Regions from separate parts of the Pseudomonas sp. Arb-4-2C genome, predicted to be linked through region 3. Evidence: predicted binding sites of a transcription regulator. Region 3 holds the regulator's gene; each other region holds the start of a gene.
What was found. Region 3 encodes FliA, which starts transcription of late flagellar genes. Its sites were predicted from a motif close to CTAAAGTTTNNNNNNNNNNNGCCGNTAA; they were not measured.
Positions count from the first base shown of each region.

Region 1: the regulator FliA is predicted to act here: its motif matches at 1,221-1,248, upstream of AC0J41_RS25720 (methyl-accepting chemotaxis protein).
Region 2: the regulator FliA is predicted to act here: its motif matches at 1,346-1,373, upstream of motA (flagellar motor stator protein MotA).
Region 4: the regulator FliA is predicted to act here: its motif matches at 1,519-1,546, upstream of AC0J41_RS12000 (methyl-accepting chemotaxis protein).

Region 1 is NZ_CM146899.1:5,652,482-5,655,454, reverse strand. It holds gene AC0J41_RS25730 (NorM family multidrug efflux MATE transporter) at 1-91, opposite strand, end outside; gene AC0J41_RS25725 (LysR substrate-binding domain-containing protein) at 250-1,170, shown strand; gene AC0J41_RS25720 (methyl-accepting chemotaxis protein) at 1,361-2,973, shown strand, end outside.
Region 2 is NZ_CM146899.1:195,709-198,681, reverse strand. It holds gene motB (flagellar motor protein MotB) at 1-423, opposite strand, end outside; gene motA (flagellar motor stator protein MotA) at 427-1,278, opposite strand; gene AC0J41_RS00805 (HDOD domain-containing protein) at 1,444-2,973, shown strand, end outside.
Region 3 is NZ_CM146899.1:1,332,875-1,335,847, reverse strand. It holds gene AC0J41_RS06065 (protein phosphatase CheZ) at 1-33, opposite strand, end outside; gene AC0J41_RS06060 (chemotaxis response regulator CheY) at 52-423, opposite strand; gene fliA (RNA polymerase sigma factor FliA) at 591-1,331, opposite strand; gene fleN (flagellar synthesis regulator FleN) at 1,328-2,158, opposite strand; gene flhF (flagellar biosynthesis protein FlhF) at 2,272-2,973, opposite strand, start outside.
Region 4 is NZ_CM146899.1:2,673,374-2,676,346, reverse strand. It holds gene AC0J41_RS12000 (methyl-accepting chemotaxis protein) at 1-1,406, opposite strand, end outside; gene AC0J41_RS11995 (glycerate kinase) at 1,653-2,795, opposite strand.

The DNA of each region.
Region 1 (2,973 bases), 2.0 Mb from region 3:
GCACCATCAGCATGTGCGCCAACTGTGAAGCAATCAACGGCCCCGCCAGCCGCAGGATGGCCCAGAGTTCGGTACGCACAGGATGCTGCATGGTCATCACCACTCATTGAAAGAGGGAATAGGGGACCGTCGATTCTCGGCGCTTGGCAGCGTTTGCACAAAGGGATAAAAAGGATGGGTGGCATGATTAAAACTCATCATGAAAGGATTCTGCCAGGTTGGCTGCATCCCGCTACTGGAGCTTGGTATATGTCTCGTCGTCTTCCTCCCTTGTATGCCCTGCGCGCATTCGAAGCGGCAGCGCGGCACAGTTCGTTCACCCGCGCCGCTGAGGAACTGTCGATCACCCAGAGCGCGGTGAGTCGGCACATTCGTACGCTTGAAGAGCATTTTGCCTGCAAGCTGTTTCACCGCAGCGGGCGCAACCTGCAACTCACCGAGTCCGCCCGGATGCTGTTGCCGGGGATTCGCGACGGCTTTGCTGCGCTTGAGCGCGCCTGCAACACCTTGCGCGCCGAAGACGACATCCTGCGCATGAAAGCACCGTCGACCCTGACCATGCGCTGGCTGCTGGCGCGGCTCAGCCGCTTCCGTCATCTGCAACCGGGCAACGAGGTGCAACTGACCAGTGCCTGGATGGACGTGGACTCGGTCGACTTCAACAACGAGCCTTTCGACTGCGCGGTGCTGCTCAGTGACGGGCATTTCCCGCCGGACTGGGAGGCCAGCCTGCTGTTTCCCGAAGAGCTGATTCCGGTCGGTGCACCGAACCTGCTGAACGATCAACCCTGGGATGTCGCGCGCCTGGCTGCCACCGAGTTGCTGCACCCGACCCCGGATCGGCGTGACTGGCGCAGTTGGCTGGAGCACATGGGGCTGTCCGATCAGGTCTCGCTCAAGGGCGGGCAGGTGTTCGATACCCTTGAACTGGGGATGATCGCGGCGGCGCGCGGTTACGGTGTGTCGATGGGCGATCTGCTGATGGTTGCCGAGGATGTGGCGCAAGGGCGCTTGAGCCTGCCGTGGCCGACCGCCGTCGCCAGCGGGCTGAATTATTACCTGGTGTGGCCGAAGACCCGGCCGGGAGGTGAGCGTTTGCGCCGCCTCAGCGACTTCCTGCAAGGCGAAGTGCGCGCGATGGCGCTGCCGGTGGTCGAGCGCTTGAGCTGAAACGTTCGAGCCGCCACAATGCCGGCCTTGCGCCATAACCCCGCTGTTTACTCAAGTATTCGCTTTTACCGCCGAAAATGAGCAGGTGGGACCGTCGTGCCGGTTTCCACGATTTCACCCCCCATATTAGAAAATTTCCGAGCAGATGCTGCGATCAGGGAGGATCCGGTGGCTCGGCCAGGAGCTGTCCATGTCTCAACCTCGCGCCCGGATCGCCTCGCAGCTGGGCCTCGCGCTCGCTGTGATCCTTGCGATCGTCATCAGTGGCAGTACGGTGTTCGCCCTGCGTTCGCTGGATACCGCCAACCTCGCCACCCGTGAAGAACACCTCGCCAGTGAGGCGCGGCTGCTGGCCGATCAGTTGAGTACCTTCCACGGCACGCTGCGCGAAAGTACGCAGCGCCTGAGCGGATTGTTCGAGAAACGCTTCAGCGCGGGCCTGAGCATTCACGCGGATGAGCCGGTGACGGTTGCCGGTACCCAGACGCCGGGCCTGCATCTGGGCAGCGAAGTGCTGAACAACAACTTCAAGGAAGTCGACGAGTTCAAGCAAATGACCGCCGGTGTCGCCACGCTGTTTGTGCGCAGCGGCGAAGACTTCGTGCGGGTCAGCACCTCGCTGACCAAACAGGATGGCACGCGCGCCATTGGCACCTTGCTCGACCATGCGCACCCGGCCTATGCGAAGTTGATGGCGGGACAGGGCTATGTCGGTCGCGCCTTGCTGTTCGATCGTTCCTACATGACCCAATACACCCCGGTGCGCGACGGCAGCGGCAAGGTGATTGCGGTGTTGTTCGTCGGTTTCGACTACACCGATGCGCAGAACGCCCAGTTCGACAACCTCAAGCGTTTCCGCATCGGTCAGAGCGGCTCGCTGGCGCTGTTGGATGAGCAAAACAAATGGCTGGTTGCGCCAGCGGGTGTGCAGGCACTGGATCAGGCAGTGCCGGTGATCAAAGGTCTGGCCAGGAAACCGGGTAAAGGCGAGTTCTGGAGCGACACCGCCGAAGACTTCTACAGCATCGCCGTACCGTTCGACGGCGGGCCGTGGTCGGTGGTGGCGAGCATGCCGAAATCCGAGATTCGCGCCGTGACCTGGAGTGTCGGCACGCAACTGGCCATCGGCAGTCTGCTGGCGATGCTGATCGCGGTGGGCGCGGCGATGTGGCTGCTGCGCAGCAAGCTGCAACCGCTGGGCGATCTGGTACGTCAGGCCGAAGCCTTGGGCGCCGGCGACCTGAGCGTGCGCCTGAATGTGTCGAGCAACGACGAAATCGGCCAGTTGTCCCGCGCGTTCAACCAGATGAGCCAGGCGCTGTCGACCATGGTCGAGCATATTCGCCGCTCCTCGGAAGAGGTCAACAGCCGTGCCCAGGCGCTGTCCGGATTGTCCGGTGGCGCGTACGAGGGCATGGAGCAGCAGTCGGGCGAGATCACCAGCATGGCCGGTGCGGTGGAAGAGTTCAGCGCCACCTCGCTGAACATCGCCGACAACATGGGCAACACCCAGCGTCTGGCGCAGGAAAATGCCCAGCAGACCCAGATCGGGCGCACCTCGATGGAAGAAGCTTCGTCCTCACTGGAGCAAATTGCTGGCGCGCTGAACACCACCGCTAGCGTGATCAACACCCTCGGTCAGCGTTCCCAGGAAATCGGCGGCATCGTCAGTGTGATCACCTCGATTGCCGAACAGACCAACCTGCTGGCCCTCAATGCGGCCATTGAAGCGGCCCGCGCCGGTGAGCAGGGCCGTGGTTTTGCCGTGGTGGCTGACGAGGTGCGCAACCTGGCGTCGCGTAC
Region 2 (2,973 bases), 1.1 Mb from region 3:
GAACTTCTGCAGTTGCGGGTTCTCGTTGACCTTGTTCTGCAGTTCCTGCAGCAACAGTTCCAGGCGTTCCTTCTCGACCTGTTCGGCCATGCCTTCGACCTGCTCAGTGTCGACCGTGACCTTGTCCGGTTGCGGCTGCGACTTCACCTCAGGGTTGAGGGTGTTTTCCGGCGCCAGGGTCGGTGTACCGCCCAGGTCGATGATGTACGGCGTGCCGCTTTCAGAGAAGCCGACCGGATCCTTGAAGTAACCGGCGATGGCGATCTTCTGTTCCGGCGTTGCGGTGGACAGCAGCCACAACACCAGGAAGAACGCCATCATCGCCGTGGCGAAGTCGGCGAAGGCGATTTTCCACGCTCCGCCGTGATGCCCGCCGGCTATGCGCTTGACGCGCTTGATGATAATCGGCTGATTATTTTCCATGGCTTAGCGACCGCGAACGGCTTGTTCCAGCTCGGCAAAGCTTGGACGGTGGGCCGGGTACAGCACCTTGCGCCCGAACTCGACTGCCAGCGATGGCGGCATGCCGGAAGCCGACGCCACCAGGGAAGCCTTGATCGCCTCGTAGACGTTCAGTTCTTCCTTGGCATCGTGGGCCAGGGAATGCGCCAACGGGCCGAAGAAACCGTACGCCGCGAGAATACCGAAGAAGGTACCGACCAGTGCCGCACCGACGTGCAGACCGATGGATTTCTGATCGCCCTCACCCAACGACGCCATGGTCACCACGATACCCAGTACCGCCGCGACGATACCGAAACCCGGCATGGCGTCGGCAATGCCGTTCACCGCGTGGGATGGATGCTCGAGGTCTTCCTTGAGGCTGTAGAGTTCCATGTCGAACAGGCCTTCCAGCTCATGCGGAGCCATGTTGCCGGAGGACATGATGCGCAGGTAATCGCAGATGAACGCGGTCATGCGCTCGTCTTTGAGCACGGCCGGGTACTTGGCGAAGATCGGGCTCGCGGCGGCGTCTTCGATGTCGCCTTCGATGGCCATCATGCCTTCGCGGCGGCTCTTGTTGAGGATCTCGTAGATCAGGCCCAGCACTTCGAGATAGAAGGTGTGGCTGAAACGCGAACTGAACATGCTCAGGGATTTCTTGAGCACGTGCATCGTCATGTAACCGGGGTTGGCCTGCAGGAATGCACCGAGGGCCGCACCACCGATGATCATCACCTCGAAGGGCTGGATCAGGGCGGCAATTTTGCCGTGGGAGAGCACGTATCCGCCGAGCACGCTCGCGAATACGACGATGATGCCGATAATTTTAGCCATAGGTAGAAAGTACTTACTGAGTCGGGTTCAAGGTCATATTCGGAAGTTAAAAAATCTCTTCTTCTACTTATCGGCAAAACTGCGCCAGACTATAGCCAGTTCAGGCGAAAAGCCAATTTAGCCCATGCCGGGCGCGTCTACAGTCAGTGAAGATCTCGTCCAGACATGGCTAATGAAACGAACGTCCCACACGCAAAACCGACCACACTCGAAGGCTGGGTAAAGCTGCTCGATAGCGTGCGCCTGCCGGTTCCGCAAGAAGCTCACGACAAGGTTTGCCGGGCGATTCGCGATAACCGCAGCTCGCTGCGCGACATCGCCGACCTGATGCAGGACAGTCCGGCACTGGCCTTGAGCATCATTCGTGAGGCCAATCGTCACACCCACGGCACCATGGCCGCACCGGCGGAAAATCTCGAGGTGGCGATCAACCGCCTGGGCCTGGCGCGTACCGAGGAATTGCTCGCGCGCCTGCCCGTCGAACCGCAGATGCAGATTCCCCAGGCCTTGCGCCAACTGCAAATGATCAGCCAGCACGCCACGCAACAGGCCAACGGTTTTTTCGCCAGTCGCCTGGCGCGGCTGTGGCAGGACATCCATTGGGGCAGCCTGTTGTTTCTCTCGCCGTTATGGCCGCTGGCGCTGACGTTTCCACAGTTGCTCGAAGAGTGGGAGCTGCGGGTCATCCACAAGGGCGAGTCGGCCCCGGTGGTCGAGAAGCAACTGTTTGGCGTGCGCCTGCTGAGAATCGCCGAGGCGCTGGTGCAAGTCTGGCACCTGCCGATCTGGGTGCAGCAAGGCTATAAGCTGCTGCTCAGCGAACAACGCGAACTGGTCAAAGTGCTGCGCATCGCCCGCGACAGCGAACACCCGCTGCGCCAGCAGAACCGCCTCGATGACGATCCGACCCTGCGTCGCTGGCTCAATCAGCCAGCCAACACCGTGCTGCTGGCCAACGGCCTGGCGCTGTCGGCGCAACAGGCCTGGGACAGTCCGCACAGCGAACGCTGGCAATATCTGACCAGCCTTTATCTGCAGATTTCGATGGACGAGGTGCAACAACAATTGCACCAGCAAGCTGCCAACAGTGCGCGTCAGCATGCAATGCCCGATCTGTGGCACCCGGCCGTTTCATTATTATGGCCGTGGGGCACCCATCGTTTGCCGGCCGGAATGCTGCCGGCGGCCGCACCGAGTACCGAGGATCTGGCGAATTGGCGCCGGCAATGCGCCGAACTGCTGGCCGAGCCGAGCCGCTTCACCAATGCCATGAGCCTGACCGTCGCGGCGCGCGATGCCCTGGTTGCCAGCGGTATGCGCCGGGTGATGATTCTGATGGCCGATCGCACACAGTCCAATCTGCGTGTGCACCAGACCTTCAGCCTGCCGAAAGAAGCCGCCGCGCTGAATTTTGTCGTCAGTCAGAGCAAAGTCCTGCAACGATTGCTCGCGCAGCAGGCACAAGTGCGGATCAACCCCGAAAACAACGCACAATTCTCCGCCCTGCTGCCGCCGGGCCTGCGTTCGCTGTTTCGTGGCGAACACCTGTTCCTGCGCTCGCTGGTCAATAATGGGCGGGTAATCATGATCGTCGTGGCTGATCAGGGCGGCGGGCCATTCGCCGACATCACGGTGCAGGCTTTCGGCAAAACCGCGCAGTGCATCGAAAAAGCCCTGCACAGCTTTAGCAGCCGT
Region 3 (2,973 bases):
GAAATCGCCCTGTGAAGATTCGTTATGCTCCATAGCTCCCCCGCGCGTTCATCAGCCGATGCGTTCGAAAATCTTCTCGATTTTTTCTTTCAGCGCCTGAGCCGTGAAAGGTTTGACCACGTAGCCGTTCACACCGGCCTGAGCGGCCTCGATGATCTGCTCGCGCTTGGCTTCTGCAGTCACCATCAGCACGGGCAGGTGCTTGAGTTTTTCATCGGCACGCACGTGGCGCAGCAGGTCGATACCGGTCATGCCCGGCATGTTCCAGTCCGTTACCAGAAAGTCGATGCTTCCGCTGTTGAGCACCGGAATGGCAGTCGTGCCATCGTCGGCCTCGACGGTGTTGGTGAACCCCAGATCACGCAGCAGGTTCTTGATGATCCGCCGCATCGTTGAGAAGTCATCAACGATGAGGATTTTCATGTTCTTGTCCAATTCGACCTCCAAGCAGTCTTAAACGCGCCCAGCACCTGGACGCGCCATTTCAATCAATCCGGCAAAGCACTCGATGACTGTCTGGAGCACAACAGAGCAAGACCGGTGCCGTTCATCACCGCACCAGCCTCGTTCGCAGTGTCCCCACACTGCCTTCAGCGCGCTCGCCACTCCCCCAAACGCCCCCGCAAGCGGGCCGCGCACTGGCTGTGTAACTGGCTGACCCGCGATTCACTGACGCCAAGGACTTCACCGATCTCCTTGAGGTTCAGCTCTTCGTCGTAGTACAGCGCCAACACCAGTCGCTCACGCTCCGGCAAATTGGCAATCGCGTCCGCCAGCGCGGCCTGGAAGCGTTCATCTTCCAGATCGCGTGACGGCTCAAGATGAGAACTGGCGCCATCCTCGTGCAGCCCTTCGTGTTCGCCGTCCTGCAACAGGTCGTCGAAACTGAACAGCCGGCTGCCCAGCGTGTCATTCAAAATCCCGTAGTAATCGTCGAGACTCAATTGGAGTTCGGCCGCAACCTCGTGATCTTTAGCATCACGGCCGGTTTTAGCTTCAATTGCCCGAATTGCGTCACTGACCATACGGGTGTTGCGGTGAACCGAGCGTGGCGCCCAATCACCTTTGCGCACTTCATCGAGCATCGCACCGCGGATTCGAATGCCCGCGTACGTTTCGAAACTGGCGCCCTTGCTGGCGTCATATTTGGTCGAGACTTCGAGCAGGCCGATCATCCCGGCCTGAATCAGATCTTCGACCTGCACACTCGCCGGCAAGCGCGCCAGCAGGTGATAGGCAATGCGCTTGACCAGTGGCGCGTAACGCTCGATCAACTCGTACTGCGCGTCACGTGCCGACTTCTTGTAGTAATTCATACCGCTGGCGGTCATAACACAGGCCCTGCCGTTTGCTGCACGAGGCGCTCGACGAAAAACTCAAGGTGACCGCGCGGGTTGGCAGGCAGCGGCCAGGTATCGACCTTCTGCGCGATCGCCTTGAACGCCAGCGCGCACTTGGAACGCGGAAAGGCTTCATAGACCGCTCGCTGCTTCTGCACTGCCTTGCGCACGCTTTCGTCGTACGGCACCGCGCCGACGTATTGTAAGGCGACATCGAGGAAGCGATCCGTGACCTTGGTCAACTTGGCGAACAGGTTGCGCCCTTCCTGCGGGCTCTGCGCCATGTTGGCGAGGACGCGGAAGCGGTTCATGCCGTAGTCGCGATTGAGCAGTTTGATCAACGCGTAGGCATCGGTGATCGAAGTCGGCTCGTCGCAGACCACCAGCAACACTTCCTGGGCTGCGCGGACAAAGCTGACTACCGAGTCACCAATGCCTGCAGCGGTGTCGATCACCAGCACATCGAGGTTGTCGCCGATGTCGCTGAAGGCCTGAATCAGACCGGCATGTTGCGCCGGACTCAGGTGAACCATGCTCTGGGTGCCGGAGGCGGCCGGCACGATGCGGATCCCGCCGGGACCTTGCAACAGCACGTCGCGCAGCTCGCAGCGACCTTCGATCACGTCGGCCAGGGTACGTTTGGGGGTCAGTCCCAGCAGAACGTCGACGTTCGCCAGCCCCAGGTCGGCGTCCAGCAGCATGACCCGACGGCCAAGCTCTGCCAACGCCAGAGACAAGTTCACTGACACGTTAGTCTTGCCGACGCCACCTTTGCCGCCGGTCACCGCGATCACCTGTACGGGATGCATGCTGCCCATGTTATTTCTTTACCTTGTCTTGCATAGACGGAGGCCACATTACTGGCTGCGCGTTCTCAACCGGAACAATGCATGGCAGACCATCGATGTAGGTACAAAAACGGTTCATTACCTCAGCCAACCTGCTTGGTCGGGCTGTGGTAGATATCAGCGAACATGTCAGCCATGGCTTCTTCGCTGGGTTCTTCCTGCATTTGCACGCTGACGGCGCGGCTGACCAGTTGATGGCGGCGCGGCAGATGCAGATCATCCGGAATCCGTGGGCCATCGGTCAGGTACGCGACCGGCAGTTCATGACTGATTGCCAGGCTCAACACTTCGCCCAGGCTTGCTGTCTCATCCAGTTTAGTCAGGATGCACCCGGCAAGCCCGCAACGCTTGTAACTGTGATAAGCGGCGGTTAGAACCTGTTTCTGGCTGGTGGTTGCCAGGACCAGATAATTTTTTGAACGGATGCCACGACCGGCCAGGCTTTCGAGCTGCATGCGCAGGGCCGGATCGCTGGCCTGCAGGCCGGCAGTATCGATCAGCACCACGCGCTTGCGCAGCAGTGGATCCAGCGCCTGAACCAGCGACTGGCCCGGATCAACGTGCGTCACCGGCACGTTGAGAATCCGGCCCAGGGTCTTGAGTTGTTCCTGAGCGCCGATGCGGAAGCTGTCCATGCTGACCAGCGCCACATTCTGCGCGCCGTACTTGAGCACGTAGCGCGCGGCGAGCTTGGCCAGGGTGGTGGTCTTGCCCATGCCGGCCGGGCCGACCATGGCAATCACTCCACCCTCTTCCAGCGGCTCGACTTCCGGTACGGCAATCAT
Region 4 (2,973 bases), 1.3 Mb from region 3:
ATCTGCTCCAGCGCCACACCGGCGGCGCGGGCCATTTCCAGGGTGGTCTGAGTGCGCTGGTTGCTTTGCTGCATCGACGACACCGCTTCACCGGTGCCGTTCTGAATGCCGGCGACCATTTTCTCGATTTCCTGGGTCGACTGCGCGGTGCGATGGGCCAAGGCGCGCACCTCGTCCGCCACCACCGCAAACCCACGCCCGGCCTCACCGGCACGTGCCGCTTCAATGGCGGCGTTGAGGGCCAGCAGGTTGGTCTGTTCGGCGATGGCGCGGATCACGTCGAGCACCTTGCCGATGTCGCGGCCCTGCGCGGCCAGGCCTTCGATCATCTGCGCGGTGTTCTGCACGTCGCGGGTCATGATCTGGATCGCGTCGACTGTCTTCACCACTTGATCGCGACCTTCGCGGGCGGCGTGGGTCGACTGGTTCGAGGCCTCGGAGGTCGATACGGCGTTCCGCGCCACTTCTTCCACGGCGGCGGTCATTTCGTTGACGGCCGTCGCAGCCTGTTCGATCTCGTCGTTCTGCTGTTGCAAGCCACGCGAGGCTTCTTCGGTGACCGCGCTGAGTTCTTCGGCGGCGGCGCCCAACTGGGTGGCGGAGCCCGCGATCTGCTCGATGGTTTTACGCAGGTTGGTTTGCATCGTGGCCAGCGCCTGCAGCAACTGCGTGGCTTCGTCCTTGCCATCGACTTCGATGGTTTTGCTCAGGTTGCCACCGGCGATGGTTTGCGCCGCCAGTACTGCACGGTTCAACGGGGTGACGATGCTGCGGGTCAGCAGCAAGGCCAGCAGCACGGTAGCCAGTGCCGCGACAACGGCAACAATGACGATACCGGTAATGGCGCTGTCGTAATGTTCGCCGGCCTGAGCGGAGGCGTCTTTCGCATCCGAAGCGTTGATCGCGATCAGTTTGTTGAGCTGCTCGCCCATCTGATCGGTGCCGTCCTTGATCCGTGTATTGATCAGGGTGCGCATCTCTTCGACCTTGTCCTGGCGCGACAGCTCCATCATCTGGTTTTGCGCTTGCAAGTAGTTGTCGAGCGTCGCGGCGAAGACCTTGTATTGCGCCAGTTCCTCCCCTCCGGCCGGCAACGCGGCATAAGCGGCCTGGGCGCTGCGCACCTTGTCCACCAGTTCGTTGATGCGGGTCTGGGCATCCTGCAACGCCGCCGGCTCTCGGTTGACCAATACGCGGAACGACAGAATGCGCAGGCGCAGAACGTTTTCCGTGACCTTGCCCAGGTACGCGACGCTGGGCAGTTGATTGGTTTCCATATCGACAGAGGCCTGGCGAATGGTCGACATGCGATTGACGGCGAACACGCCAAGGACGATCACCAGCAAGGCGATAAAGGCAAAACCGAGGAAGGCACGGGGCGCGATATTCAGGTTACGCAAGGACATGGTTGGACTCTCGGATAGAGGTAACTGCGAGCGTCCTTGCCGTCATCACTGGCCCTTGGGCGGGTTCAGTCCGGCGTCACTGTTCGAGGGAATCTGTGTGCGCCTGATCTCTGTATCGGCCGGGCTTTAGGAAGGTTTCGTGTAAAGCGGAAATATTTTTCAAGGTGTTTCAGAGCTGAAACACCTTTGCAGCTTGCCCCCCTGTGGTGAGGGGATTCATCCCCTCTCCACAATGTTTTCAGTGCGTCAGATATTGAGTTTGGCCATCTGCCAGACCCGGGCAATATCCGTCGCCCGTTCGCGCAACAAGCGCGGCGCCTCGGCGCAGGCTTGTTCCAGGGTCATCGGGCCGCTGGTCACGGCGAATGCCGCATCGATGCCGTGCTCGTAGAGTTCCTGATAACCCTCGCCCAGCGTGCCCGCAATGACGATCACCGGCACACCGTGCTGTTTGGCGACCCGCGCCACACCGAACGGGGTCTTGCCGCGCAAGGTCTGCGCGTCGAAGCGGCCTTCGCCGGTGATCAGCAGATCGGCACCGTTGACGGCGTCGGCCAGGCCCACCAGTTCCGCCACCACTTCAACCCCGGCCTGGAATTGCGCGCCGAGAAATGCCTTGGCGGCAAAGCCCAATCCACCCGCAGCACCGCTTCCCGGTTCATCGCGAACGTCCTTGCCCAGCGCTTGCGCACAAAGTTCGGCGAAGTGCCCCAGTGCCTGATCCAGTTGCTGCACCTGGGTCGGTGACGCGCCTTTTTGCGGGCCGAAAATTGCCGAGGCACCGTGCGGGCCGCACAGCGGGTTGTTGACGTCGGCGGCGATGTCGAAGCGTACCTGGGCCAGACGTGGGTCAAGTGCGCTCAGGTCCAGACGCGCCAGTTGCGCCAACGCAAGACCGCCCGGCACCAGAGCCTGACCTTGCGCATCGAGCAACTTGACCCCGAGCGCCTGCATGGCCCCTGCGCCGCCATCGTTGGTCGCGCTGCCACCAATCGCCAAAATCACCCGTTGCGCGCCGGCATCAAGCGCGGCGCGAATCAGTTCACCGGTGCCGAACGTGCTGCTGATGCACGCATCACGCTGCCCCGGCGGCACCAGTTGCAAGCCACTGGCTTCGGCCATTTCGATGATCGCGGTGTGGTTATGCGGCAACCAGCCCCACGCAGCGTCGACCGGCGCGCCCAGCGGGCCACGCACCCGGGTGCGGTGCAACTCGCCCTCGCAGGCGGCAAGAATCGACTCCACCGTCCCCTCGCCGCCGTCGGCCATCGGGCATTTGACCAGTGTGGCGTGCGGCCAGACCTGCGCCAGGCCCAGTGCAATGGCCTCGGCAACGCCTTGGGCACTCAGGCTGTCCTTGAACGAATCGGGGGCGATGACGATCTTCATGCGAATTCTCCAGTTCCAATGCTTCTCATGCTGCCAGTCGGCATGCGCATTGACGCCTGTCCGCTGCACAAGCGGGGTGGGCGTTTATTGTTCATTTCCACAAAAGCTCAGCGAGAGATGTGTTGTATGTACCTGCCTCTTCGCGAGCAAGCCCGCTCCCACAGGACGAGTGAACTCC